Regions from separate parts of the Paenibacillus sp. IHB B 3415 genome, predicted to be linked through region 2. Evidence: riboswitches for the same ligand, from Rfam matches in the RefSeq annotation. Region 2 holds a riboswitch; each other region holds the start of a gene.

Region 1 (7,439 bases), on a different contig from region 2:
GCGGAAACAGCGCATAGTCCTGGAATACCGTATTGACCTGCCGCTCGTTGGCGGGAATGTGGTTGATGATTTTACCGTTCAGATAAATAGAACCTTCAGTCGGCTCGGCGAAGCCGGCGATGAGTCGCAGAATGGTCGTTTTCCCGCAGCCCGAGGGGCCCAGCAGAGTATAGAATTTACCGCGTTCAATTTCGAAGCTCACGCCTTTTAATACAGCCTCTTCGTCGTCATATTGCTTAATAACCTGATCAAATGAAATAATAGTGCCTTCCGGGGTAGCTATAGCTAACAACCTCCCTTAACTTATGTAGTACAACCTATTTTACCCGCTTCTTGCGGGAGACAATCCAGAAACAGCATGCTCAGCGCGGATAAGCGACAATTCCTCCCCATGTCGGGCAGACTTCAATATATATAGCATATAGGAATAATCCTATATATGCGATAGCTTACATTATTAAATGCATTGCAGAAACTTAACAAGTTCGTAAAAAATGGACCCGGCGGGGCCTGTTTTGAGGTGCTATAATGAAAACGGCTGAAAAACATAAAATTTTTCTTACATTTGCGAAAGAAGATGACTACCATGAACGAGGGGTTACAAGACCGCCTTGAGAAGTTCGGATTATCCCTTTATATGATACGTGTTACCCTTGCTGCATCACTATCCTGGCTCGCGGTACACAGCCTGTATGGCGACCGTTATCTGTACTTTGCGCCGCTGGCGGCGATTCTTATCACCCAGAGCAGCGTCAAAGCCTCCCTCGAAAAAGGGGTGTACCGGCTGCTCGGTATTGTGCTAGGCGGAATCGCCAGTCTGGTTGTGGGCCGCTTCTTCGATGTTGGTGCGCTCTCGATCCTGCTGATGCTGCTGCTCGGCATAGGCGTAGCCACCGCCTGCCGGATTAATATCCAGGCCGTTTCACAGGTTGGCGTCACTTCCGTCCTGGCGCTCACCTTCTATCATGATGGGTACATCGTCTGGAGAGTCGCCGAAACCTTAATCGGTGTACTGATTGCCTTAATCATAAATATGATTATCGTTCCGCCCAAGGGGTTCGTCAAGGTCAAAGACTTGGCACTGAGGGGCAGCCTGACACTGTCCGATGCCTTAACCGGCCTGACGTCCGGCGGACGGGATGCTACGCAGGCGCTGACCGCGCTTAAGCTTTCCGGTGAACTGCTGGGCAAGAGCAAGCAGCTGCAGAAGGAGCTTCACTTCACGCTCTCCCATTACCAGTGCCGCAAAGAGCTCGGTACGCTGTCACAGGCAACCTCCCATCTCAGCAGGGTGCATTCCTACGTCAAAGGAATTTCCGAAGAGCTCTCGCTGCTCCCTGCCCATTATGCCGCAGCCGACTGGATGACAGAGGTCGTGACGGCAACTGCAGACTGCATTGCCTTATATGGAACCCGGACGCTGTCGGATGCGGAATGCGGGCGTTCGCTCCCCGAGAGCCTGCGCCGCGCCCGTGATGTGCAGCTGGCCTGGTTCTCTGAGCTGCAGGGCCAATGCCCGCTCGCCGCATTCCGTGATCTTGGCGCGGTGTTCTCGCATCTGAACCGGATTCTTGAAGAGATCGAACGTGCCGATTATGCGGCAATCTCAGCCGCAGCACAGCCCGCCAAGGCTGCACCGGCGCGCGCTATACGATTCATACAAAAGGGACTCTCCCATAAGCTATAAGCTTGGGAGCGTCCCTTTTTTTCTGTGCGGTTAAGCCTATTCAGCTTTAGAATACATCCTCATGATCTGTTCCCGTAATAACACTATGCCAAGTGCTGATCTCCTGCTCGAACTGCTCCGCCTTCTCACTGTACCGGGCCAGCGTGTCAATGCCCAGCGGCAAATGTACCGGAGGATGGTCACTGCCTGCCTACATTCCAGCAGATAACCGTTATCCGGCTGGCCCGATTTCTCATATTCAACGGCGATGGACTTGGGCAGCAGCACCATTTGATTCTCCTGCACCACATGCACAAGCCCCGCATAACGGATCGTATAATTCCCTTTCGGCACGAACAGCAGCATATGATGCTCCAGGAATAAAGTGCCCTGTGAGCTCTGACTATGGGCACAGGATTCAATGACCGACAAGTCATTGAATTTCAATTCACTTCCACTCTGCCCTCTCGGTTCAACTGGAATTTACACGCATTGATTTTTAGCGGATTATTGGCAGTCATAGGGCTGAAACATATCATTGTTTGTACAATAATTCAATTAGCAGCACGGGTTGAGCAACAACGGCTTTGTCAGAAGGGGTCCTCCCATAAGCTGTAAGCGCTGGGAAACCAGTTTTTCAGGCAACTTAGAGCTGCACATTTTAAGATTATTGATAAATTGGCAGAATACAGTTGAAAAATAGCTCCTTAAGTACTAGAATTAAGCTTGTTTGCAGAAGTTCCTGCAGCGCAGGAACCAGTTATGACCTTTTTTGTCGATTACAGTCGATTGAAATCGCCTCATGCTGAGTGTATATCATTGATCTATTTCTAAAGGCAAACTTCCTGAAAGGGTAGGACGCAAAGCAATGGGCCTAAGAATGCAGAGACTCCGCGTTTATGGTCGCCAGGCTGCCAATAGAGACCACGTAAGCCATCAGTCACCGGGTGATCCCTCAGGCTTTATGATGCTCTTTTCTGTACGAATGCCATTGATTATACGAAAAAGCGAGGTTAAGCTAATGCCGCAGCAATTCATCGAACCAACCCGATATGATTTCGTGGAATCCTTGATGCTTGAACGTACCGGATTCCTGGATTCTTTCTCTGTGGAGGGCCAGACTTCCGGCGGGATGAATGGAGATAAGGATGGAATCATCCTTGTGCAGAATAATCAGATCTTCATTACTCCCCCGCTCTCTGGCGGCAAGCCCGCCCGGATCTCTGCTGTTCATCCTGTAGTGCTGAAGATCAACTGGAAGACCGTTACAGAGCCTATTGAGGTTACCTCAGCGGATCATATTACCTGGGAAATTTGCGAGAAGCCACAGTATCAGATTACAGTTTCACCTGACAAGCTCAAAGTGCATTTCACCTTGTACCGTGCAGAGAAGTACGCCTGGAATCTGGTCAATTGTCCGGCTTCCTTCGAAGCCGCAGTCCGGGCCGAGCCTAACCGGGCGATGCTGCTGTCCACGCTCACCATAGAACAGATTCTCTCTTCGCTGGATAACCGCTCCATTCTGCGGAATCTGAATATCCCGGCCCTATACGCCGAACTGAACAACCCTACATATCTCCCTGTCTGTATCGCAGAAGGGAGAGCCCCGCTGCCCGGCAAGAAATCAAGGCTGCAGCTATCCCTACCGGAGCATACGCTCACAGGCAATGGAATGCTCCGGGAGGGGCGAACTGCGGAAGCTGCAGATTCCTTAGATTATCTCCGGTTTCCGGGAGCCCCCTTCGCCAGAGAGGGAGAGGTCTTTGCCCGCAAGTTGCCGCCCGAAGAGGGATTTCCCGGATTTGACGTAGAAGGAGGCATCTTGCCTCCACCTCCACCGCAGGATATTTATTTCGCAGCCGGAGACAATGCACGGCTGCTTCCAAACGGGGAGATCGCGGCTCTGCGTACGGGCAGACCCCGCATCTGCGGAGACTCCGGCAGCGTCACAACCTGCGATTTCCCGGCCCTATGCCTCATCACCAAGGAAATGGCGGCAACGGCCCGTGAGATTATGTTTGCAGGTGACATCGTTGTACCCTCAGATATTGAAGGCCCTATGTGTATTGAGGCGTTAGGGAATGTGTATGTCTACGGCAACGTCTGCCAATCTACAATTACGGCTACCGGCAGTATCTATATAAGCGGTCAAGTAACCGGCTGCAGCCTGCACACCGGACTTGCCGGGGTACACCAGCACCGCCTGCACCGCTTCTCCAGTCTGCTGCTGACTGAAGTTGGCGGACTGCGGGAAGCCGCCCGGCTGCTGGCCAAGAATGTAGAATCCCGCCAGCAATCCGTGAAATACGGTCTGGTGGTTATGCTGCTGCTGGAGGATAAGTACAGCCATATAGAGTGTCTGATCAGCGATCTTAAATCCGCACTGCTGTGCATGGAAGGGGCTTCCCAGCCCGGTACGGATCAGCTCAAGCAGATGCTGGAGGTTTTTACCCATCCGGGGCAGTTCACCGAGTTTATCACTGACAGTGTTCTGAACAGCTTCTCCCGGCTGCTGCGTAATCTGTGTGAAGACATTGAACTGCTCCAGGAGGAGCATGTCCTCATTAATATCGCCCGTTCCCATAACAGTATCCTGGAGTCCGGCGGAGAACTGATCCTGCGGGACGCGGACGCAGAAACGGTCTAAGCCTGCTGTAATGTAACCCCTGACAAGTAAAAACGGCTGCCCCTCTTCTGAGGGAGCAGCTGCCCCTCTTCTGAGGGAGCAGCCGTTGTTTATTCCTTGCCCAGACCGGGTACCGGGGTCTGCAGGACACTCCCGGCATTCCGGCCCAGCCTGACATTCACCAGAATAATGCTGCTTACAATCAGCAGCATACCGATGACCAGATTCACCGTAATCTGTTCATGCAATAAGACTACACTGGAGCCGATGGAAATCAGCGGAATCAGAAAGGTGAACGAGCCTACCTTGCCGGCCTCTCCTTCATTGATCAGCTTGAAGTATACCATCCAGCCCAGCGCAATCACGAAGACCGCGATGAACAGTGTATTTAATATAAAAGTACTACTCCAGGTAATATCCGCCCAGCTCTCTGAAGCTGAGCCGGCCGCCAGCAGGATCACCCCGCCGATCATAATCTGCATCGCGGTCATCCACAGCATATCTACTCTGGCTGCGTTACGTTTGGTGTAGACCGTAGCCAGCGCCCAGCTGAGTGCACTGGCCAAGGCCAGCAGGACGCCTATAGGCGAGATACTTCCGGTTAATCCCCCAAGGCTTAACGAGGCTACCCCGAGGAAGCCGATTACGAGGCCGGCGATTTTAAGCCCGTACATCCGCTCGCCCAGCCAGATCCAGGCAAAGATTCCGAGCAGCACCGGCTGCAGGAATACAATGGCCGAGAAGAGGCCGGACGGTACATACTGCAGGCCAATCGTCTGGAAGCCATAGTAGAAGACGATACTGAGGAAGGCTGACACCAGATAGACGGGCCAGAGCTGCCGCAAATTCAGCTGCTTCCGCTTCGGCAGAGCCGCGATGATTAGTATAATACCGGCAATGACCGTTCGGATTCCGGCGAACAGCAAGGGCGGGGCATACGTTAAGGCAATTTTGGAGAGCGGCCAGTTGATGCCCCAGACAATAACCAGGAACACTAATAAGCCAATAGTTTGCTTCCGCTTCTGCATGAGTTCACCTCTTGTTCTGATTTCTTCCCAAATGATACAATAGATCCAGTCATAATTGAAATGAATTATTATCATGAGGGGCATACCAGATTAGATATGAATAACACTCAAATTCGCCTATTTGTCTTAATCGCTGAAAGCCGCAGCTTCACCAAGGCGGGTCTTGAGCTGAATATGACCCAGCCCGCAGTCAGCCGGGCCATCTCCGCACTCGAAGCCGAGCTGGACGTGAAGCTGCTGCTGCGCGACCGGCGCAGCGGATTGATGCTGACGGATATCGGCAAGCGGATTCTGGTTATCTGCCGCGGAATCCTCAGCGGCCTCGATAAGATTGATCAGGAGATTGCCGCCGAGAAAGGCCTGGAGAAGGGCCTCATCCGCATCGGCGCCTTTCCGGTTGCCGCTGCCTATTTTGTCCCGAAGATTATCAGTGCCATCACTGCCAAATACCCCGGAATTGAGATCAGATTGTATGAAGGTTCGGTCGCCGAGGTGAAGGACTGGCTGGCATCACGGTTCATTGACGCAGGCCTGATGATACCACCGGTCGAAGAATTCGCCTCCCTGCCGCTGTTCCGGGAGAAGCTCTACGCCGTATTGCCCGGGGATCACGAGCTTCGGCACAAGCAGATCATTTGTGTGAAGGATCTGGAAGCTCAGCCTATGCTGCTCTGCCGGTCGGGCTACGAGCCTCCGGTTGTGGACTTATTTCACCGGGCCAGAAGCAGGCTGAATGTGAAATACGAGGTCAACAGTTACATTACCGCACTGAATATGATCAAGGAGGGGCTCGCCGTCGGCGTGATGTCCCAGCTCTCTCTCTTGTCGCTGCCGCCGAATGTCGTGGTCCGGGAGCTTGCGCCTGATGCTTACCGCGATATTCATATCGCCGTCCATTCCCTGGAGGAGACTTCTATTGCCGTACAATTATTTATTGATACTGCACTGCAGCTGTTCTCCGGCAATGAAGCTGCTCCGCCGTCTCTGGCCGCAGCCGGCCTAATTAACGTTAATGATAAGGATAAGGAGTGATCATGATGCATTATAAGCGTCTCGGAAATAGCGGCCTGCAGGTATCTGCGCTGGGTCTTGGAACCAACTCGTTCGGTAAACGGGCCGATCAGGAGACATCGATCCGCATTATTCATGCCGCCATGGATCAGGGAATCAACTTCATCGATACCGCCAACATCTATGTCGGCTCCGAGTCGGAGAGGATTATTGGACTCGCGCTTGAGGGCAGACGCCATGCTGCCGTTCTGGCTACCAAAGCCGGCCTTCCAAAGCATGACGGGCCAGACGGCAGCGGCTCTTCCCGCCGCCATCTGATGCAGGAGCTGGAAGGCAGCCTGCGGCGGCTGAAGACGGATCATGTAGATTTGTATCAGATTCACACCTTCGATCCCTACACCCCGCTGGAGGAGACGCTGCGCACCCTCGATGATATGATCTCTGCGGGCAAAGTGCGTTATATCGGGGCCTCCAATTATGCTGCCTGGGAGCTGATGAAGGCGCTGGGCATCAGCGAAGCGCGCAACTGGGCCAAATATGTCTCGATCCAGTGCAGCTATTCGCTTGCCGACCGCACACCTGAAGCAGAGCTGCTTCCGCTGTGTCTGGATCAGGGACTCGGCATCATCCCGTACTTCCCGCTGGCCGGCGGCATTCTCACCGGCAAATATACCGGCAGTGCCCCTGCCGGTTCCAGAGCGGAAACCGATCCTAATTTCCGCCGCTTTCTTACCCCCGGACGCATCTCGCTCGGGGAGCAGGTTAGCAGTATAGCGGAAGAGCTGGATACTTCACCGGCGGCGCTGTCTCTGGCCTGGCTGATGAGCAGGCCGGCCGTCTCCACGGTGATTGTCGGTGCCACCCGGGTGGAGCAGGTGGAGCATAACCTGCAGAGTCTCACCGTCCGGCCGGATGCGGCAACGCTACAGAAGCTGGATCAGGCCAGCGCCGCCTTCCGCAGCGGGGAGCCGTTCGCCGTCTACCGGCTGCCGTAACAGCTGCCGGCTCATACACAAAAAAGCGGGTCCCCAGTATACCGTGGACCCGCTTTCCGGCTGCCGTAACAGCTGCCGGCTCATACACAAAAAAGCGGGTCCCCAGTATACCG
Region 2 (7,439 bases):
TATCCGAGGTGCCGAATTCGGTGGTGAGCATTTTTTTGCTGAGGCCGTCTACGGCTCCCCCAAAGGTCTTCAGGTTCTCTGTAAAGCTGCCTCCATTGCTGAAAATGTACGATTCACCATAGGAATGCCCATTGGTCAAATCCGTTACTTCCTCCAGTTCGTTCCGCTGCTCCGGGTCCCGTTCCCAGCCGTCCGGATCTCCGCACTGCTTGAGCGTCCCCTTCTGATTACCGCAGGAGTCTTCGCTGTACCCCGGCCAGTATGCCCAGCCCGGGGCCACCGTCTGCAGATGCGGTGCGATCGTCTTGCCTTTCTTATTCAGCCAGTCGGCTATCGCCAGATTGACTGCTTTGGAACGGTTGAACAGTCCAGGCTCATTATCCACCTCATAATACTGGAAATACTGGCCGTACTGCTTGAAATAATCGGTCAGCTTCTTCTCCGCATCATCCGGCAGTGAACCGTCTTCCTTGAGCTTGATATCACCCGTGTACAGATAGAGGGCAACAGCCTGCATATTATAATCCTTCAGGACCTCGTAGTACTCCCCCATATTCTCACAGGATCTGCCCACATCGCTGGCACAGCTGGTCCGCATAATGTTGCCGCTGTAGGCTAAACCCAGCCATTTCATAATATAAGGCAAATGCGTAACTGCACCTTCGTCAAAATAGAACTGTTTGTTGTTGACCATGGTTCCGGTCAGCGTATAACTCCCGTGAATCGGCTCCTTGACCGAAGTTTTCAGTGCTTCCAGACTAAGGTTATCCCATGTCCACCAGTTGTACTTATCCTCCGCAGCCGAGGAATAGATCCCGCGCGCTGCCCGCAGCGTCAGCTCGTTGGTTCCGCTGATGAGCTGTTCTTTGGGAATGTACAGCTCATAGGTTTTGCGGAAATCGTATTTACTGTCCGTACCGTCCACACCGGCAATCTGAATAATCCCTGACAGCTGCCGGTTGGAGAATACGCTCATCTGCGGTACGGATTTATAGGCATCAAGGATGCTGACACGAAATAAGACCCCGTTAACCGGGATCTTATCCAGCTTGTAGGTAATCCGCAGTTCAGGATTGGTAGCGCCGTGCAGCCCGGACGGGATACTCTGAAGCTCCGCCGTCTTCGCTGCGGTTGAAGCAACGCTGAATACCCCCTTGGCCCCGTTTGATCCGGCTGCTGCAAACTCTGCGGCTGAACCGTCATGCTGGCCAAGCTTCCATAGCACAGTCCCCTCCGGAACTGCGGGACCCGCATCCTTGGCCGCAGATAATTCCGACATGTCAACTTCCACCTCGCCGTTATTTGTCCCATCCTCTCCGAAGACAGAAACGGACAACAGAAACAAGATGATCAATGCTGCAAATTTTAGTAGTAAATGAATGGGTTTATTTCTCTTTGTTTTGAGTCTAGTCCTCATTCCCTTGTCCTCACTTTCTTCCAGGGTGGCTGTAATGTACCGGTTTCCGTAGAGCCTCATTCGTCATGACCAGCTTCATTCCTCAAGGAAGAGTCAGCGCGTTCTGGGGAATCACCGCCTGCTTCTGGCGCGGGCTTTGCCACATCAGACGGACGCTTGCGTCACCGTGATTCTCATAATACTCCACTTTTATATCGTAGGCAGTTGCGGCTGTAAGAGTTATACTTCCCTCCCGGCTGACACCGCTTTGCTTCTTCCAGCTGTCAATGATCAGCTTGCCGCCGATCCACACACGGATGCCGTCATCGGAAGAGGCTGTAAAAGTATACTTTTCACTGTAGACTGGCTTGATCTTACCGGTCCAGCGTACGGAAAAAGAGTCCTTGCCGATTCCCGGCGCCGGTGAATCCCCATGCCAGTTGAAGTCAATCCTGTTATCATTCCGGGTAAGCAGCGGTTTGCCGGACAGCTCCGTATTGCCGAAATATTGCCCCTTGAGACCGTTGCGCGATACCGCAACAATTGTGTTGATCTGAGCATTCAGTGCCAGCTTGTAATCATCCCGTGATACGGTGTACTTATTGCTCATAAAGCTTTGAATTTTCTGAAGATTATTATTCTCGAGCAGCATTTTCCCCCATGTCATCGTATATACCCATTTACTCTGGGTTTGAGACAATATTACAGGGTCTGGAAGCTCTCCGCTCTCCCCGATACCGATGGGTTTGCCGTCAGCCAGCTTCAGAAGGTTCTCGTAATAGGATTGCTTAAAGTCATTGTTATAAATATCGGCTGCCAGTACATCCACCTTGGAGGCACCCGGATAATAATTACTGTAAGGCTTTGCCCACTCATTTGGCGCATTCGGGTTCCATACCCATAGCAGGTTATTCAGCTTATGTGTGTTCACCATACGGTCGTACACTATATCCCACAGCTGGGCAAAGTTATCCTTGTGCCCCCACCAGAACCAGTTGCCGTTCATTTCATGATATGGACGCCATAAAACCGGAACTCCGGCATCCCGCAGTTCTCCCAAGTACCCGGCTACCTCATCCAGCTCGGCGATCAGAGCTTTGTACTGCGGAGTTCCCGGAGTAACGTATGCGTCAAATTTGTCCTGGCTCAGATTCATTTTCACATTAGCCCATTCGGGAGAGGTTCCCGGCAGATTCTGATGGAAGGTCATCGCTACAATGCCTCCGCCTTTGTACCACTTAATGGCACTGTCTACGACAGCCTGACGCTGCCTGGCAATGGTCTCCTCGGACTGGTTGTTGATGGCTCCCAGCTCGTAGCCGTGCAGAACGGCGTACTGTCCGCTTGCGTTCTTAAGCTTATTATTGAATTCATCGGGGCTCTCCAGGTAATCATGCTGGCCGGAGATCATGCCCTTGCCGCTGAGATCGGACAGATAGCTGAGCAGTGCAGCAGCTTCCTTGGAAGCGGAGGGATTAACGGGTTTGATGGAAGCGGCAGGAGTGTTTACGGGGCGTGCTACGGGAAGACTGCGCGCCTCCCCCCATGGCAGAAGTGAAAGGATAAGGATAATTGGAATAATTGTTGTATATAGCCTGTACTTACGGTAAGTGTTCAATATAATCTCCTTTCCCCGGGTTTCACTGCCGCCTTAGGCGTGCAGGTATGCAGTTCTCTGTTAAGAGGCTGCAATGAATTAACCGGATGGTCTATAGCTTAGTAGCCCTGCTAATAGCAGGGCCATTAAGATTGGACTTTATAGGATTTAGAATTGTAACGTCTTAACCAGTATCAGCGCCAATAATGAATACAGCTGCGGGGGTATGATCCTAGGAAGCGGAAGGGAGAAACAGTGCGCTCGCGGGAACCGTTGCCTTAACTTGGCTCGGACTCTCCCACATCAGGCGTGCTCTGGCATCTCCTTGATTCTCGTAGTACTCCACTTGTATATCATATAGCTGACCGGCTGTCAGGCTTATGCTTCCTGTGCGTTCGGTCCCGCTCTGCTTCATCCAGCTGTCAATCACAAGCTCACCATTGATCCGTACGCGGATGCCGTCATCTGAAGTGGTATAAATCTGATAAGTCTCAGTATATAGCGGCTTGAGCTTACCGCTCCAGCGTACAGAGAAGAAATCTATGCCAATTGCGGCATCCGGCGTGCCTTGACGCCAGTTGAAGTCAAGCACTGCATCGGTACGTACCACTGCCGGAGCACCAGACAACGTCATATTATTGAAATATTCCGCAACCATCCCGTTCGCCGCCGGAGCCTCAGCCGTAAGATTCTCCGGTGATGGAGCTTCTGCCGGCGTTGGTGCCAGTGTCGGCGTTGGTGCCGCTGTTGGCGTTGGTGCCGCTGGTGCCGCTGTTGGCGTTGGTGCCGCTGTTGGCGTTGGTGCCGCTGTTGGCGTTGCTGTTGGCACCGGTGTTGGTGTTGATACTGGTAATGGCGTTGCTGTTGGTACTGGTGTTGCAGTCACAGCAGGAGCATCCAAAGCTGCTTTGCTGGCTGAAGAAGCAGCCGTGTTCACAAATAACGCGCTTGTAGGGACAGTTGCCTTCGCCTGGCTTGGACTCTGCCACATCAGACGGATATTGGCATCGCCGGCATTCTCGTAATACTCCACTTTAATATCATACAGCCGGCCTGCTTGCAGGTTTATGCTTCCTGTACGCTCGGTACCACTCTGTTTGGTCCAGCTGTCGATTACAGCTGTGCCGTCAATATAGACGCGGATACCGTCATCGGATGTAGTGATAATCTGATAGGTTTCACTGAAAGACGGTTTGATCTGACCCGTCCAGCGGATAGAGAAGCTATCCACTCCGAGCTTCGCATCCGGCGCTGCCTGGCGCCAGTTAAAGTTCAGCAGCGCATCATTCCGGACCAGAACCGGAGTGCCCGAAAGCGTCATGTTCTTGTAGTATTCCCCCTGAAGACCATTCTTGCCGACGGGGGCCGTCACAGTATCATTGGAAGCAGGGGGCGGCGTCAGTATCGGTATCGGCATTGCAGTCGGTATCGGCGCTGGTGTTGCTGTCGGTACCGGCGTTGGCGTTGCTGTCGGTACCGGCGTTGGCGTTGCTGTTGGTACCGGCGTTGGTGTTGCTGTTGGTACCGGCGTTGGTGTTGCTGTTGGTTGCGGTGAAGCCGCCGCAAATGTGCCTGCTTTATAATCGTCCCGGGTCACAGTATAGCTGTCGCTCATGAAGCCTTTGATGGTAGCATCGGTGTTGGTTTCATACAGCATTTTTCCCCAGCTCATCATATATACCCAATTTTTCTGGGAGAGCTGCAGCTTTGCCGTGCTTGGCATTTGTCCATTCTCGCCAATGGCAATCGGTTTGCCATTCGCAAGGGCGAGCAGGCTGTCATGGTATTTATTCATATAATCGTTCTCATATATATCTGCCGCGAGTACATCCACCTTGTCAGCCCCCGGATAGGTCAGCGCATAAGGATCAGACCAGGCATTGGGTGCATTGGGGTTCCATACCCACAGCAGGTTGTTTAATTTATGAACGTTCACGAAACGGTCATACATAATATTCCAAAGCGCAGCAAAGTTATTTTTCTTCCCCCACCAGAACCAGTTACCGTTCATTTCGTGGTAAGGTCTCCATAGTACGGGCACACCAGCATCCCGCAGACTTTTAAGTGAAACTGCCACTTTGTCCAGATCTGCAATCAATGCAGTGTACTGTGTTGTACCCGGAGTAATATATTTATTGAATTCCGCCTGGCTCAGCGGTTTCTGAACATTGGACCAGAGGTATGCGGTACCGGGCAGATTCTCATGAAAAGTCATGGCTACAATGCCGCCGCCCTTATACCAGTTGATCGCGCTGTTCACCACATTTCTGCGCTGCGCCGCTGCTGTACTTTCCGATTGCCCGCTAATTACGCCCAGTTCATAGCCGTGAAGAGCAGCATATTGTCCGCTGGTTCCCTTCAGCTTGTTGCTGAATTCGTCCGGACTTTCCAGATAGTCATGTTGGCCGGTAATAATGCCTTTTCCAGTGATAGAATACAGATCATCCAGCAATCTGACTGCTTCGGTTGAAGCCTCCGGATTAACGGGCGCTTTGGAACTAGATGCAGCTTCTGCAGATGAAGGCATTCCGCCGAGTCCCAGAGGTACTGCAGTCAATAAAAGGGCCAGAGACAGCACAGTGCACAGCAAACGAGACTTACGGTAAGTTATCAAAATCCATCTTCCTTTCGGTAGCCAGGCTGCCACTCTTGCGAAGGCCCTATAGCTTTGCGTCCCTATCTTTCGATTAGGTTTGCCTTTGTCGTATTGAAGGATTAATCCCTCTTACCGTAAGTATCGTCCCTATTTAGTTTTAATTTAGAGCAAAAATGAAATTTTCTTAATAATTGGTTCTTAATACCTGTTTTGGATTTGTAACAATTGGTTATATAGATAGATTAGACCTACGAAATGAATTGCTGCAAGGCGATATCTTCCCAATCCAGGGTGATTCGGATGTTATCTTCCTCCACCAGCTCAGAGCCGGTCTGCACTTCGATAAATTCCATATCTGTCAATGCCAGGATCGCATGCTTGGTGCCTTCCGGAATCCGTACGACATCCCCCGCCTTCACATTATGCATTTTCTCATTGAGCACAATGCTGGCTTCACCGCTGACAATCGTCCAGATTTCACTGCGTTTGTGATGCAGCTGATAGCTGATATTTTTACCTTCAGAGATAAAGATCCGCTTCGTCAGCACCTCATTGCCTTCCGCATATTTCACATAATCAATTACCTTGTAGTGGCCCCAGCGGCGTTCTTCGTACATCGGTCTTTGTTCAAAAGATTTCAGCACTTCCTTAATGCGCGGGCTCTCCGCCTTGTGCGTAACCAGAATTCCGTCCGGGCTGGCGGCGATAATCAGATCCTTCGCCCCGATCACGGTGATCGGAATGTCCAGTTCGTTGATCAGGCAGGTGCCTTCGGAATCAGCAGTGACGAAGCCTTTGCCGACATGATTGCTGGTCATTTCTTCGGTCAGCGTATTCCAGGTGCCCAGATCCTTCCAGAATCCGGCGTAAGGCTGAACCACGATATTCTCTTCTTTTTCCACCACTTCATAATCAAAACTGATGGAAGCCAGCAGTTTATACTGCTTCTGCAGTTCCTCATAGTTCAGCGGCAGTCCTTTGCGCTGCAGAATATCCAGCAGATAACCTAGACGGAAAGCGAACACGCCGCAGTTCCAGAGTGCGTTCCGGCTGATTAGCTCCTCAGCCTGCTTGCGGTCCGGCTTCTCCTGGAAGTGGCTCACCTGCAGATACCCGCTCGCTCCCGCTTCGGCGCTGGTAGGAATGATATAGCCGTATTTCTCGGAGGCATGCTCCGGAACTACGCCCATCAGCGCCAGATTGGCGCCGCTCTCCAGCATCGTGCTCTCCAGCTGCAGAACGGTATCGAAGAAGGACGACTCCACATAAGGATCGACGGGCAGGATGGCTACCGTCTCGCTTGGTGAAACACCGGCGATCGAATACAGGTAAGCTGCTGTCAATGCAATGGCAGGGAAGGTATCGCGCCGCTCCGGCTCAACGATAATCGGCACCCCGCTGCCCAGCTGGCTCTGAATCATCTCTACCTGGCTGCGGCCGGTAGCCAGGTAGGACGATTCCGCCATTCCTGTCTCCTGCAGCTGTCTCCATACCCGCTGTACCATGGATTCCGGTTCACCTGCCGGGCTTTCCAGTACTTTCAGAAATTGCTTCGAACGTGAATCATTGGACAAAGGCCAGAGCCGTTTACCAGAACCGCCTGATAGAAGTACTAGTTTCATAAGTGAACCCTCCTAAGTTTATGTGATGTCGCCAAAATATCGGATTGTTATTGGGAGCTGGCTGCGTTTCGGAAGCTGAAAGACTGGCTGTTATGAGTGTCACTGCAAGGAATGTTTGGGCCTCCGGCCGCTGCCCGTCTCCAGATTTCCTGATTTAAACCGCTCATCGCGGTAGAAATCCGGAGACAAAGGCGTACGCATTCGCTCCTACAGTTCCAAAATTCCTCT
Region 3 (7,439 bases), on a different contig from region 2:
GACTCGTCGGTACACTGCTCGGCCAGAACGACGTCAACATCGCCTCCATGCAGGTTGGCCGTAAAATTGTCGGCGGAGCTGCGATTATGCTGCTGACTGCTGACAAGGCTGTTCCGCAGGATGTACTGGTCAAGCTCGCCGGATTGCCGGAGATCAATACTGCGGAAGAGATCACTCTGCTGTAACTGAAGAACGCGGGCTTATATTCTTGGAATACCTGAGTTCAATATAAGCGCACCAAAAAACACTCTTGAGGAATGCCGGCCCGTGCCGGCATTTCAAAAGAGTGTTTTTGCATCCTCCGGCTTACGGGCTACTCCGGAATGTTAAATACCGGGACCCGCCGCCCGTCTGTGTCTGTATACCCATATTTCTCCGCCAGACTCCCCACCTGCTGGGGTCTGCCTGTCAGCTGCATCACCTCAGGATCAGCAGCGAGCGCCACGGCAGCCCGGCCGATGTACGCTGTAGACTCACTGGCCTGCAGCTCCTCTACCTCCTGCCAGTGCTCTTCATCCGTCTTCATGCTCTCCAGCACCAGTTCTGTACGCATCCAGCCAGGCGATAAGGGAATCACAGCGATCCCATCCGCAGCCAGCTCAAGGGACAATCCGTAGGCCATGCGCACAAGCGCATTTTTGGACAGATCATAATAGAAGTTCCCTACATATTTATACTGGTCCCAGAAGGTGGTATGAATGATTAGCTTCCCGGTTCCAGCACCTGCACCTTCACTGCGCAACAGCGGAATAGCATAATAGTTAGTCATGAGCTGCGCCCTGACTCCGGCATTAAACATATGGTCCCAATGAGCGGCCGGGAGCTCCCAGAAGGGCTTGTTCTCAATCGGAAGATTATTGCCTCCCCAGACATTATTGACCAGAATATCAAGCTTGCCCTGCTCCGCGGCAATCTGCCGGATCACAGCTTCCGTCTCCGCGTCATTGGTGTGGTCACAGCGGATATACGCGCCTTCTCCGCCGAAGCTGTGAATCTCACTGAGTACACCGGCAAGTGTCCGTTCGCCCCCTTCCTGCATTGAACCGGCGTTTCTTCCCGTAAAATACACATACGCTCCTGCCCGGGCCAGCTCCAGGGCAATGCCTCTGCCCGCTCCCCTGCTCCCGCCTGTAACTAATGCAACTTTCCCCTGTAAATCTGTCATTATATCCGCTCCTCTCAGCTTTCATCAGATGATCATGAAGTTATCTAGAAGCTATCTTGCACCAACCGGCTCTCTTTATTAATATTAACTCTTATATATGACATCAACTGACATATATATATGATAAACTTAAAATATGTTCTGCTTAAGCGGAAACGGCTTTGCCGTTCTTGAATAATCGGGAAAAATTTCATTATAACCAGGAGGCCTTCATCCATGAGAGCAGACCGTTTATTATCCATTCTGCTGCTGCTGCAAAGCCGCGGTAAAATAAGCTCCCGCGAGCTGGCACAAACGCTGGAGGTTTCCGAACGGACCATCTTCCGGGATATGGAGTCACTGAGCATCTCCGGCATTCCCGTGCTGGCAGAACGCGGCCGTGAGGGAGGCTGGAGGCTGGCTGAGGGTTACCGGACCTCCCTGACAGGTATGAACCCCAAAGAGATTGGTGCACTGCTGCTGCCGGCAGACCCGGCAATTCTGCAGGCACTGGGGATTCAGGAGGAGTTCTCTTCCGCTGTCCGTAAGCTGCAGGCTGCTGGTGCAAGACAGCCCGCTGCTGCCTTCAGTCTTCTTAATGAGCGTATTCATATTGATGGCGCGGGCTGGCATCCGTCGGGTGAAACCTATCCCAGTCTAACTGCATTACAGGAGGCTATATGGGAAGACCGTAAAGTGAAAATCAGTTACATGCGCGGGGAGGAGAGATCAGAGCGGCTGATTTCACCCTTTGGACTCGTAGCTAAACGTGGTGTCTGGTATACCGTGGCCGAAACAGGCGGTGAAATGCGGACCTACCGGGTATCCAGAATAAGTAGTGCTGAAGTCACGGATGAATATTTTAGCAGACCTCAAGATTTCAATCTGGCGCAATACTGGGAAGCTTCTACCATGGCATTCAAATCTGCATTGCCCCGCTATCCTGCCAAGCTGCTCGTGAAGGACAATATAATGAAGGATCTTAAACAAGAACGTTATGTTTCCGTACTATTCCAGGAGCATTCAGCCTCACCCGGCTGGCACTCAGTCGAAGCCGAATTCAATACGCCGGAGTCTGCCTGCCGGATCATCTTATCCCTAAGCCCGGGCATTAGAGTTACCGCTCCGGCGGAGCTTGCAGACAATGTTGCCGCCACTCTGCGGGAAGCGGCTGCATTATATGAAGACAATGTGTAAACATACTTTTTTGGAGCAGCCCGGAAAGAAGTTTTATGTCAGTTCTTACAATAGACCGATTACGCTTTAATCCCCTATAATATTACAATGCACAATATTTATTTCTAGGGGGAACTATAGTCTATGGACTGGATGAACAAGCTGCCGTTAAAACAAAGAATCGTTGCCGGATGTTACCTGGTTGCCGCTTTATTCGCTGTCCCTGTGTTAATTACGCTCATTGCAATGGGAAAGGTGATTATCGGTATTATTCTAATTGCGGTATTGGCTGCACTGACCTACCCGCTTGCGCGCTTCATTGAGAGAACGCTTACATCTTCATTTGAGGATATCTCCAATGTGACGCATACGATCGCCAAAGGCGACTTCACCAGCCGTGCAGACGAGAACGGATCAATGGGCGACATCAGCCGCTCCTTCAACACTATGATCGATAAATTGAAGAAGATCTTAACCGACGTTTCACAGCTTACCCGCCAGGTTATGGATGCCAGCCGGGGTATTGAGGACAAGAACCAGAACCTGAAGATCGTAATGGCACAAGTAGCCTCCTCTTCCAACGAACTTGCCCTGGGTGCGAATGAAATCTCGGTGGATATTGCCGACATGACGGAATCGATCAAAGATATCGAAACCAAAGTCTCCAATTATACGAACTCTACCAAGGAAATGAATAAACGCTCTACCCATACGCTGGAGCTGGTTGAAAAGGGACGCCAGTCCGTGGACACTCAAGCCGAAGGCATGCGGAAGAATATCCAGGCTACACAAAAAGTAGCAGATACGATCGAAGCGCTCTCACAGAATGCCCGCGGAATTACCATGATTACCAAGACCATCACGGAAATTGCCGAACAGACCAATCTTTTGTCGCTTAACGCCTCGATTGAAGCTGCACGCGCAGGCGAGCACGGACGCGGTTTCGCAGTTGTAGCCCAGGAGGTGCGCAAGCTTGCCGAAGAATCAACCGCCTCCACCAAGGAAGTATTCGGGCTGGTCCGCAGCATCGAGGCCGATATCAAGCAGGCTATCGATAACATCGCTATTAATGAAGAGGTTGTTCAGGTGCAGAACGAGATGATTACGGAAACCGCACATATTTTCGCGCAGATCGTACATAGTGTCCAATACATAACCGAGCAGATCTCCTCCTTCTCCGCAGAGAGTGATCTGATGCTGGAGAGTGCGCTCAAGATCTCCGGGGCGATCGAGAATATCTCGGCTATTACCCAGGAGACGGCAGCAGGTACCGAGGAGGTATCCGCAGCGATGAACGAACAAATTCATGCCCTGCAGTCCGTAGCGGAAGAGACCGAGAAAATGACACAATCTGTCTTCCAGCTGCAAAAAACAATCCATATTTTCAAATTCTAGCAGCAGCCCAAAGAGACCTTTTCCGCAGAGCAGTCTGCGGGAATGGTCTCTTTTTGGCATGAAAAAAGAAGATTGTAATGTAATATTCACAAAGTGTTAAAATAGTGCATAACCCTAAAAAAACGCCTTTGCACTTCTTTACTGCTAATTCTTTATTACTAATAAACTAACATTATTTTAAATTTCAATTACCCATTTCTTAAGACCTATTCCCGGGTTCTCCCAGCCTATAATTCTAATACATATGAATGGTTTCATGAGGTTCCTCTAATGTTATGAGGCTTATGGCTTATGCTGATTAAATTCTGCTCTTTTTCTGCATTTGCATTATAAGACTTTGGTCTTCCAGACGCATCCATTTTCAAAAGTTTGAATATCTAATATTTCATCTCCTATTACATCTGAATATTCGCCAAATTTCGCGTTTTGCTGCAAAGGGCTTATTGACAAAAGGCGAGCGAGGAATATATTGTAAAGGAAAATTATCCTTCGCTGTATTGATAACAACATATGAGGCAAAATTCACCGAAAGGGAATGACGCAAAGCCATGGATCTACAGTCTCACTTATCCGGTGAGATCATGACAGCCAGGTTGCTGAAAAACTATGAACGTCCGGGAATCCGCGTTCAGTAATAGTGATTCGTGCAACAGGCCTGTGCTCCTATTTCGAGTACAGGTTTTCTATTGCTAGCATACAATCAAAAAACAACTTGTGGGGTGGATGTTCTGAAGACAGTTGCAGATTATATGGCGGAAGCATTACGCGATCTTGGGGTAACACATTCTTTTGGTATTATTGGCAAGTCCATTTGTCCTATAGCTCTCAAACTTGTTGACTGTGGCATTGAGTTTATTCCCGGCCGGCATGAGTCCAGCTCCGGCTTCGCAGCAGGCGGCTATGCACTGAAAACAGGCAGTCTCGGGGTAGCCTTCGGCACCTCCGGTCCAGGCGGAACGAACCTGCTAACCGCAGCAGCACACGCCAAAGCCAACAATCTCCCGGTGCTCTTCATTACCGGTCATCAATCCATTAAAGAGCTGGGGATTCCCCAGTGTCAGGATTCCACATCCTATCTCGCCGATTTGGCGGACATGTTCAGACCGGCCACTCTTTTCAGCAAGCTAGTTGAACGCGGCGACCATTTCGGTACGATTTTCAATCATGCCCTGTCTATCGCCCTTGGTGACAAGAAAGGACCTGTTCATTTATGTATTCCGTTTGATGTTCAGACCGAGCGCCTTGAAGAATGCCGGATTGTCCTTCCGCAGCGGGAAAGGCTCGTCAGCTACGCCAACTACGAACGGGTCATTTCAGCGATCAATGCTTCCAGCAGACCTCTGATCATTGCGGGTAAAGGGGTTAACCGCTCCGGTGCGCACAAGGAACTGGTTCAATTGGCCGAGACCTTCAACATACCTGTAGTAACCTCTCCCGGTGGTAAAGGAGCCATTGCTGCGGATCACCCGCTCTATCACGGTCCTGTGGGCGTTGGCGGATGTACGCACGGGGATGAGATGTTGAACAACAGTGATCTGTTTATCGTGCTTGGTTCGCGTCTGAGCGATATGACCATATGCAATCTTAAGAGGGAGAATCATCCGGAACAGCTGATCCAGTTTGATGTGGATCCAACCTTTGTCGGTAAAATATTGACTTCCCGTACCCTTTCCGTCGGCGGCGATTTGCGTGACAACTTGGAGCTGTATCTCAGCAAGATTGATCCGTCCACCATAACCAGACGTGAAATAGAGATCTCCAATCACTATACTGAAGAACTGCCTGTGCTGTCCAAGCTCTCGCTGGCTTCGGTAATGAGCACGATGAGCGATTTGATTCCATACAACAGCAGCGTGTTTGTTGATGACGGCAGCCACGGCTTCAATGCGGTCAAATGGTTCAACGTGAAGAAACCGGGGAGCTTTGTATTTGATGCCTACTTCGCCTGCATGGGGAATTCAATCGGCATGGCCATCGGTGCCAAGGCTGCTTCGCCGGAAGAGACGGTCTTCTGCATTACCGGTGACGGCTGTTTCATGATGCTCGGAACTGAAATTAACACAGCGGTTTGCAAGAATATCCCGGTTATTTTCATTGTTGTGAACAATATGCAGCTGGATATGGCACTTAAGGGTATGGAAAAAACAACCGGCCGTATCGATGGAACGCTTTTCGAAGTCCCTCTGGATGCAGTGAAGTTTGCTGAGTCCCTGGGAGCCACCGGCTTCCGCGCGGAGACGCAAGAGGAGTTTGCGTCTGCAATCAGCCAAGCAGTTGAACTTAACCGCGTAGCCGTTATTGAGCTGTTGACCGACCGTGACGAAGTGCCTCCTACGGCCCACCGTACACTGGATCTCAACTAGGCTGTATCTTACAGATTCTCTAACTTACTATCAGGAGGCAAACAAGTGAATATGAACGTAGACAGCGGACTGGATCATTTCACCAATCTTTCCGGGGACTATGGGGCCAAAGCCCTAGCTCCTATTAAAGAGCATTTTCCCGAATTAGCCGAGTATATCATGGGCAATGCATACGGTGATATTTTTCAGCGGACCACCATCGGTTCTGACTGGAAAGAAATTGCTGTCATCTCTTCTTTGATCACCATGGGACAATTTGAGCAGTTGGGTGTTCACTATGTAATGGCGCTCCGCGTGGGGATGACCGTAGATCAAATCAAAGGTATCCTGCTACACCTGACACCTTGTATCGGCGCACCCAGAGTAATCTCGGCGTTCAATGTTCTGCTGGAGACGCTGGAAGAAATTCGTTAATTAATAGCATAATATTACATCATTCGACTTTTGTATTGCGTATTTAAGAAAGTTCTGGTTATAATGAAGGCAAAATATCCCAAAACCAAGTTTACTTTGTCGAATTTAGTCGTAGGAACGTAGTTTTTCGGGATATTAACATGATGAATCATCAGGTCACTCTGAATAATCATGCAATTAAAATTATGGGAGAGATGAACATGGGACAATTTATTTTGAAGACGGACACTGCGAAGAAAGTAATTAACATCGATCTGGAAGGAACCTTCTCGAACGAGGACGGTCTTAAATCGATACAAGCCTATCAGCAGACCATCAATCCGATCAACCCGTCCGAATATGCACTGGATATCGATTGCCGCAAGCTTAATGTAACCGCTCCTGATGTTGTGCCGTTGCTCGAAGGCTGCTTCATCATGTTCAAGGCAGACGGTTTCCAAAAAGTGAGCCTTACCCTTGAGAATAACCCTATTCTCAAAATGCAGCTGGCGCGTCTGGGCCGCAAAGCAGGACTCGAAAACCTGGAAATCACATCCACGGTACAAGCTTAAGTTAACTTATTTTTAAACCATTATTAGCGGTTTGAAACGCAAGATTCGCTCACGAAACTAAGTGTATGCTTACGGGCTACAAAACTTTTAGGAGGTTTACTATGGCAGGGATTCGCATTAAGGACATTGATATCTATCATCCAAGCAAAAGCATCGGCAATGACTTTTTCATTCAGCACTTCGATGAGAAGGGAATTGATATCCGTGGCCTGCTGGCTGCTCTTGGCCGTGAAAACCGCTACAGTATCGACAGCAAGGATGAGAACTCCCTGACGATGGCTTTTGAAGCCGCAAGCAATGTACTGGACAAGACCGGCCTGACCGGCGCAGACATTGACCTGATCGCTTATGCAAGCCAGACTCCTGAATATATTTTCCCAACGAACTCATTGATGA
Region 4 (7,439 bases), on a different contig from region 2:
CCAACAGCAACACCAACACCAACGCCAACAGCAACACCAACACCAACACCAACACCAACACCAACACCAACACCAACACCAACACCAACACCAACACCAACACCAACACCAACACCAACACCAACACCAACGCCAACACCAACACCAACACCAACATCAACACCAACACCAACACCAACACCAACGGCAACACCAGCACCGACATTACCACCGGCACCAGTGCCATCGTCTGCACCGCCCGTCTTTATTAATGTAGTGCCAACGCCGACTCCAATAATCGGCTATATTGTAAATCCAGATACCATAATTATTGATGATCCGCTGCCTTTGGGCCCTGTGGCAACAGCAACACCTCAGCCGTTAGTAGTAACACCAAGTCCAACCCTAACGCCAACACCAAGCCCAAGCGCAACACCGAGTCCAACGCCGATTGTGACAATCATTGATGAAGAGATTCCGTTAGGTAATGTACCTGCAGATGCCGCGCTCCCGAAGACTGGTGAATCCAGTCCGGCTCCTTATTACTTAGTCGGTTTAGCTCTTGCAGGACTGGGAATATTCCTCGGCAGAAGATCCAGAACAGATAAACGTAAATAAATGCAATCCGTAAGAGCCTTTCCGAAAGGCTGGCGATATCACCGCTAAATTGCGAAAAGGCTGCTTTGGGAGAAGACGTTCTCCTGAAAGCAGCCTTTTTTATATGGGATATACATTTGTTGTTATATTTCCTTGTAAAAGAAAATGTGCTAAGGAGAAAGAGGTGCGTCTTTACGATCATTGGGCCTCGTGTTTATATTAAAATTTGCGATATTAAAATTAGTTCTTTATACATGGTTTCAAAATATCCTTATAGGTGCCATCGAGAGCGATGAGAGGATCAGGATTTAGGTGGAAAAGCAAAAGTTTCTTTAAAAAACCCTTTTATAACAGTGCTTTGGAATGAATCAGCAGATATAATCTATTACCAGATGTTTCAAAGGATTTCATTGACAATCAGCCTTGATAGCGGATAAACTAAAAATAGTTCCAAAGTAACGAATGTCATAGACATTAGTATAAAAGTTTGATTTAGTACATAATTTCACAACCTAATCTTTCACTGACGTATAAACGCAAACCGTTCGAAAGGACGGGACGCAAAGTCCAGGAGTCTAAAGCGCGATGGAGCGCAACGATCGTCCGACTGCCGTAAAGAGAGCAATCCTCTTTCCGGCGGTCTTTTTTTGTTATATAAATGTGGCCTATATCTATATTAACTGTGAGGTGAGCCTGTATGTTCCAATTAAAAAAATTCAAACGTCTTACGGTGTTCGGACTTATAGCAGTTCTGATTGTGGGAAGCGGCGGAATTATTTCACTGGGGAGCATCTCAGTTAAAGCCGAGGGCAACTCTTTGCCGGGCAATGCATCCAAGTATAATGTGTTCATATTGGGAGATGTTGATGTTAAGCATAGTGATATTGAAGGCCGATTAGCTGCCGGCGGAAACGTGAATTTAAATGTTAATTACTCTGTGGGACATAGTCTTACTAGTGAGGAAACGAAGGAAGCCTACTCTCTCATCGCCGGTGGTAATCTGTATTATTCACAGGGAGAAACCGTGGGTGATGTAGTCTATGGGGGGAGTTATAGCGGCAGCGGAGGCCCGCGCGGGGGGACAGGAAGCTTACAACAAAAAATAAATGTTGTGGACTTTTCAGCCGAGTTTAGTGTGCTCCGTGAGAAATCTCAGCAGCTTGCTTCTCAGCCTGTTAACGGGGTTACCACTGCCAATTCCGGTAATTTCTTTTTGGAAGGTACAAATTCGGGTGTTAACATATTTACTGTGGACGGGAGTAAGCTGTCTAGTGCAAATGAGTTGAGAATTAAGATTCCTGATGGCTCAACAGCTATAGTTAATATCTCCGGTACTTCAATAACTATGAAGAATATGGGGACTGGAATTAATGGTAACGGAAATAAGGATAACGCTATGAACGGTAAAGTGTTATATAACTTCAGTCAAGCGACCAGTCTTCATATCGAAGGTATCGGAGTTTTGGGATCTGTGCTGGCTCCATATGCCTCTATTCAATTTAATAATGGTCAAATCAACGGGAATCTGATCGGAGCTTCGCTCTCAGGATCGGGGGAATCCCACCATATTCCTTATAAGGGGCAAGATCCGCCGACGCCAACAGCGACACCGGCAGTGACGCCAATGCCAACGGCAACACCGGCAGCGACGCCGACGCCAACGGCGACACCAGCAGTGACGCCGACACCAACGGCGACACCAGTAGCGACGCCAACGCCAACACCAACGGCAACACCGACAGCGACACCAGCAGCGACGCCAACGGCAACGCCAACAACAACGCCAACAGCGGCACCAACGGCGACGCCGACAACAGCGCCTACGGCAACACCAACAACAGCGCCAACGCCAACAACGGCAACGCCGACAACAGCGCCAACGGCAACGCCGACGCCAACAGCGACACCGACAGTGACGCCGACGCCAACAGCGGCACCAACGGCAACGCCGACGCCAACAGCGACGCCAACGGCAACACCGACAGCGGCACCAACGGAAACGCCAACAACAACACCGACAGTAACGCCGACAGCGACGCCAACAACAGCGCCAACAGCGGCACCAACGGCGACGCCGACAACAGCGCCAACTGCGACACCGGCAGTGACGCCAACAACAGCGCCTACGGCTACACCGACAGCGACGCCAACAACAGTGCCGACCGCGGCACCGACAACAGCGCCTACAGCGGCACCAACAGCAACCAGCACGAGCGTCTTTGTCCCAAGCTTCGTATTTCCGACATCAACGGCTCCGACAGTGATTGGGACTATTGTGACTGATACCGACACTACTATTAATGATGACCCGGTTCCTCTCGGGCCGGCAGCATCACCGGTTGTGACGTTGTTGACAACAGCGCCACAGCCAGTTGTGGAGGTTCCTGCACCTGCACCATCACCTGTAGCAGGACCGGCACCTGAAGAAATCATTATCGATGACGAGATTCCTCTGGGCAGTGTGACTGCAGAGCAAACCCTGCCGCAGACGGGTGAATCAAGTCCTGCACCGTACTATATTACGGGTGTTGCTCTTGCCGGTCTGGGCCTGCTTCTTAGAAGAACCGCCAGAGCGAACAAGCGCAAATAATTATTATTATGCCGCTGTGTTTGGATGAGGGCTGCTGCCGGAGAGAGATTCTCCGGGAAGCAGCCTTTTTGTATACGGGGGCGCATTCTATTCGCAGCTTACACTTGGTTGAAGCAGGCAGCGCCGGACTGACGGCAGTGTTTTTAGTTGAATGGATACCATGCTATACTAGGCTCAAATTATTCATAAGCAAGAATACACATTTCCTCAAAGGGATGGTTACTTACTGAAAGGGTGAACGTTATGTGGAGTATATACCTGCTAGTGGTGATGGTTGTTGTCGCGGGGAGTTTGGCTTATGCCGGATTTTACTTTTATGGAGTGGCTATTAAGCGGGCACCCAAGGAATTCCTGGGCAAGACGCCGGATCTGAAGGTGGACCCGCCGGTAGCCGGGGCTTCGTGGGGGGAAGGGGCGGAATGGGTAGCACGGCAGAACTTCCGGGAAGTGGAGCTGGTCTCGGAAGATGGACTGAAGCTGCGAGGCTATTATCTGGCTTCGGAACGTGCTGCGGGCCGTACCGTAATTATTGCCCACGGATATTCCGGCAAGGCTAAGGATATGGGGGCAACCGCCAAAAACTATTATGACAACCTGGGATATAATGTACTGCTGCCTGACGCCAGAGGTCACGGGAAGAGCGAAGGGGACTACATTGGCTTCGGTTGGCCGGAGCGCCGTGATTATCTGCAGTGGATCGGATTTATTCTGCAGGAGACCGGGCCGGAGGCGCAAATTGTGCTGCATGGCGTATCTATGGGCGGATCGACAGTGCTAATGACCGCCGGTGAACAGCTTCCTCCGCAGGTCAAAGCCATTGTCGCCGATTGCGGCTACACCTCAGTCAAAGCGCAGCTGACTTACCAGCTGTGGCGGATGTATCATCTGCCGGGCTTTCCCTTTGTGCAGATTGCCAGCCTGGTAACGCGGATGAAGGCCGGCTATTATTTCGGTGAAGCGTCAGCGCTGAATCAGGTGCGTAAAGCCCGGGTGCCGATTCTGTTTATCCATGGAGATGCGGATAAGTTTGTGCCTTTTGCGATGATGGATGAGCTGTATGGTGCCTGCAAGAGTCCGAAGGAGAAGCTGGTGGTGCATGGAGCGGGGCATGGTCTTGCCTATGATACGGATAAAAGGGAGTATATCCGCACAGTAGGCGATTTCGTGGAACGTTATATACACAGCCCGGCAGCGGCTGATTGGGTCTAAAAAAAGTCCCCGGAACGTAGACGCGCCCGATATCCGCAAACAGCGGGTATCGCCGATATCCGCAAACAGCGGGTATCGGGCGCTTATTATGTTCCACACATGGGGCCTTTCCCTGCGTCAGGGAAGCAGCACAGCCATGTCTTATCGGTATATGAATCCCCCGCCGTTTGTGAGCGAAACGGGTGTCGTTGTTCCTTGTTATTTCCAGCAGCCGTGTGGCGAGAGAAATCCTTCCAATACGACAAAAGCCCTACCTCTCTTTTGTCCTTGCGGCTCCGTGGCCGCGCCAGTGCGAATCGGAATGCTATGTTCGAATTTAATCTCATAAAAAGGAAAAGTACTGCAAGAAAACGTAAGATTTTGTGTCCAAACTGCCGATAATAAAGACAAGTAATTCACCGGCCTGACATCTTCTTGATGGGGATAATCATACACGAAAACAAATATTATACTATTATAACATGTGATGTATAGAAAAGCAAGCCGATATTGGGCTGAGGCCGGGACGGATGATGGGACAGATGAGATTATACAGAAGATTTTTGAAAAATCAGATCCGGAATTATATGTTCGGCTCAGCTGTAGCGGTGCTGGCAGTAGGAAGTTTGATTCTGCTCTCCTCTCTGGAGATTAGCAGCATTGAATACTTCAGGCTCTTGCTTGTGCTCGTCCTGTCATTCGTGATTATGGCGGTCATGGAGATCGGTGTTTTTATCAATCAGATCAGACCGATACGCACTGCGCTGTATGAAGAGAACCTTACTTTGTCTATGCTGGAAGAGGCGTATCTGCATACACATCAATTGCCGAAGCGCGCGGTTCAGCGGATTATGGGGCCTCACCTTCTGGGCTTGTCCCTCCCGGCTGTCCTGATGACATTCTGGATGATCTACAACGGCTGGATCACTATCCCGTATTTTTATCTGATTCTGGCTATGTGCGGCGCTGTTCTTGTGGCGTGTATGCATGCGCTGATTGAATTTTTTCTGACCTGTACGGCCATTATTCCGCTGATCAAAGAATTCAGGAACCGGGCGCTGGAGCAGTACGGTGTCGACTTTTCTCTGGAAGGTCATGTATTTGTACCTATCCGTCCCAAATTTCTGGTGAGCTGTATGTTGATCGGCACCTTTCCGCTGTTCCTGTTTATCATGGCTACCCATATTCGCCTGAATGGTCATGAGGGTCCTGTAGTTGTGGTGGGGCTTCAAAGTTACTGGGCCTGGGCGAGTATGGTGCTGTTGATCGGCACGCTCTTCTCCTCTATTGCGGCATGGCTGCTGACCAACAGTGTGCAGCACCCTATTAATGAGCTGTATCAGGCAATGAATCATGTGAAAGACGGCAATATGATTCAGGTTCAGGATGAATACTCCGATGAATTCTCTAAGCTTGTAGCGGGGTTTAATATGATGGTCCGGGGGCTGCAGGCCCGGGAGCAACAGAGCCGGCAGCTGCTCGACAGCTACTTCACTACACTGGCTGTGGCGCTGGATGCCCGTGATCCTTACACGGCAGGGCATTCCCTGCGTGTCGCGGAATACTCTGTCATTATCGGCCAGCTGGCCGGACTCACCGGGCAGCAGCTGGACGATCTGCGCAAGACGGCCCTGCTGCATGATATTGGCAAGATTGGGGTGAGGGACAGCATCCTGTTCAAGGAAGAAGCCCTGACCGATGAGGAGTTTGACCAGATCAAGAGCCATTCGGTGCTTGGAGAGAATATTCTGCGGCAGATTGAACCGGTAGAAAAGATGGCACCCTATCTGGGCGGCGTCCGTTCCCATCATGAACGTTATGACGGTAAAGGATATCCGGATGGCCTTGCCGGTACGAATATTCCTTTACATGGCCGGATTATCGCTGTGGCGGATGCCTATGATGCTATGACCTCTAACCGCCCTTACCGCAAAGGGATGGACCACGACCGGGCGCTGGATATTCTGGAGCAGGGAAGGGGCACTCAATGGGACCCGGAATTCGCCGGCTTGTTTCTGTCTTACTTTGAACGGAAGCCGGAACCTATTCAAACAGGCTATCCCGTCAAAACAGGATAAGGATGCGCGTTCTTCCGGTTATCCTTATATTTCTTGCAGAAGCGGATGCCATCCAGTTTATGGAGGGTTCCGCTTCTGCTTTGCGTGCCTATTTTGTGAACTGCCATTGAAATGCGACAATTAACGACTACATTCATTGAAGGATTGCGGGCGGACCGTTATAATTATTAAGTCTGGATTTTAATTAAAAAATAAGGGAGATTTCTATGAAACGCGCAGATGTGCTGCTGATTTCTATCGTTTTGATTGCTGCGCTCGCTTTCCTCGTGCCGAGATGGCTGTCAAATGATGCTGATAAAGGTGGGCCGGGCAAGGAACTTACGGCCAATATAACGGTAGACGGCAAGCTGTTCAAAACAGTAACGCTTACCAAAGAAGAGCAAACCATTGATATCCGTACAGATCGGGGCTATAACATTTTGAAGGTGCATGATTACGGGATTGAGATGTACGATGCGGATTGTCCCGATCAGGTATGTCTCGGCTTTGGATTTATCACGCTGCCCAAGCAGACCATAGTATGCCTTCCGCACCGGGTATTAGTTGAAATTGCAAGTGGTTCGGGGGAGGATGAAGTAGATGCCTATGTCCAGTAGTGAATCGGCTACAGCGCTGAAGCGGACGGTCATTATTGCGATTTTCGCGGCCGTTGCCGTAGTGCTGAGTATTGTCGAGGCTCAGATTCCGCTTGCGGGAATGGGGCTGATGCCCGGAGCCAAGCTGGGGTTCGCCAATATTATGATTTTGACCTGTATTTACTTTTTGCGCGGACGAGATGTATTCGTGCTGGTCATTCTGAAGACGCTGCTGACCGCGTTTCTGCTCGGCACACTGTCCAGTCTGCTCTTCAGCCTGTTCGGCTCGCTGTTCAGCTTTGTGGTCATGTTCGCACTGGTGAAGCTCGGCGGCAAGAGGTTCAGTGTCATCGGAATCAGTATTGCAGGGGGCCTGGCTCATAATACCGGCCAGTTACTTGCGGCCTCGTTTGTATTCAATTCAACGAGTAT

Evidence for each region. Region 2 has a riboswitch for cyclic di-GMP ahead of QW71_RS19555 (PA14 domain-containing protein). Riboswitches for the same ligand answer to the same signal wherever they lie in the genome.
Region 1: linked by a shared signal. The riboswitch ahead of QW71_RS24030 (flagellar assembly protein A) and the one ahead of QW71_RS19555 (PA14 domain-containing protein) in region 2 are both predicted to bind cyclic di-GMP.
Region 3: linked by a shared signal. The riboswitch ahead of QW71_RS18575 (thiamine pyrophosphate-binding protein) and the one ahead of QW71_RS19555 (PA14 domain-containing protein) in region 2 are both predicted to bind cyclic di-GMP.
Region 4: linked by a shared signal. The riboswitch ahead of QW71_RS39440 (choice-of-anchor A family protein) and the one ahead of QW71_RS19555 (PA14 domain-containing protein) in region 2 are both predicted to bind cyclic di-GMP.

The regions. Positions count from the first base shown of each region.
Region 1 is NZ_JUEI01000059.1:87,154-94,592, reverse strand. Features, by position in the region: gene QW71_RS24045 (ABC transporter ATP-binding protein) at 1-292, opposite strand, end outside; gene QW71_RS24040 (aromatic acid exporter family protein) at 587-1,687, shown strand; gene QW71_RS24035 (hypothetical protein) at 1,724-2,113, opposite strand; cyclic di-GMP riboswitch class I at 2,492-2,585, shown strand; gene QW71_RS24030 (flagellar assembly protein A) at 2,688-4,313, shown strand; gene QW71_RS24025 (DMT family transporter) at 4,403-5,320, opposite strand; gene QW71_RS24020 (LysR family transcriptional regulator) at 5,417-6,352, shown strand; gene QW71_RS24015 (aldo/keto reductase) at 6,358-7,326, shown strand.
Region 2 is NZ_JUEI01000043.1:127,777-135,215, forward strand. Features, by position in the region: gene QW71_RS19540 (discoidin domain-containing protein) at 1-1,279, opposite strand, end outside; gene QW71_RS19545 (glycosyl hydrolase) at 1,500-3,014, opposite strand; gene QW71_RS19555 (PA14 domain-containing protein) at 3,226-5,607, opposite strand; cyclic di-GMP riboswitch class I at 5,621-5,701, opposite strand; gene QW71_RS19560 (sugar phosphate nucleotidyltransferase) at 5,838-7,211, opposite strand.
Region 3 is NZ_JUEI01000041.1:54,840-62,278, reverse strand. Features, by position in the region: gene serA (phosphoglycerate dehydrogenase) at 1-185, shown strand, start outside; gene QW71_RS18590 (SDR family NAD(P)-dependent oxidoreductase) at 314-1,165, opposite strand; gene QW71_RS18585 (YafY family protein) at 1,382-2,341, shown strand; gene QW71_RS18580 (methyl-accepting chemotaxis protein) at 2,465-3,715, shown strand; cyclic di-GMP riboswitch class I at 4,220-4,316, shown strand; gene QW71_RS18575 (thiamine pyrophosphate-binding protein) at 4,465-6,078, shown strand; gene QW71_RS18570 (carboxymuconolactone decarboxylase family protein) at 6,130-6,492, shown strand; gene QW71_RS18565 (hypothetical protein) at 6,693-7,043, shown strand; gene QW71_RS18560 (3-oxoacyl-[acyl-carrier-protein] synthase III C-terminal domain-containing protein) at 7,145-7,439, shown strand, end outside.
Region 4 is NZ_JUEI01000122.1:36,646-44,084, reverse strand. Features, by position in the region: partial or broken gene QW71_RS40235 (LPXTG cell wall anchor domain-containing protein) at 1-597, shown strand, start outside; cyclic di-GMP riboswitch class I at 1,102-1,191, shown strand; gene QW71_RS39440 (choice-of-anchor A family protein) at 1,274-3,166, shown strand; gene QW71_RS33825 (alpha/beta hydrolase) at 3,410-4,375, shown strand; gene QW71_RS33820 (HD domain-containing phosphohydrolase) at 4,918-6,432, shown strand; gene QW71_RS33815 (NusG domain II-containing protein) at 6,639-7,028, shown strand; gene QW71_RS33810 (Gx transporter family protein) at 7,012-7,439, shown strand, end outside.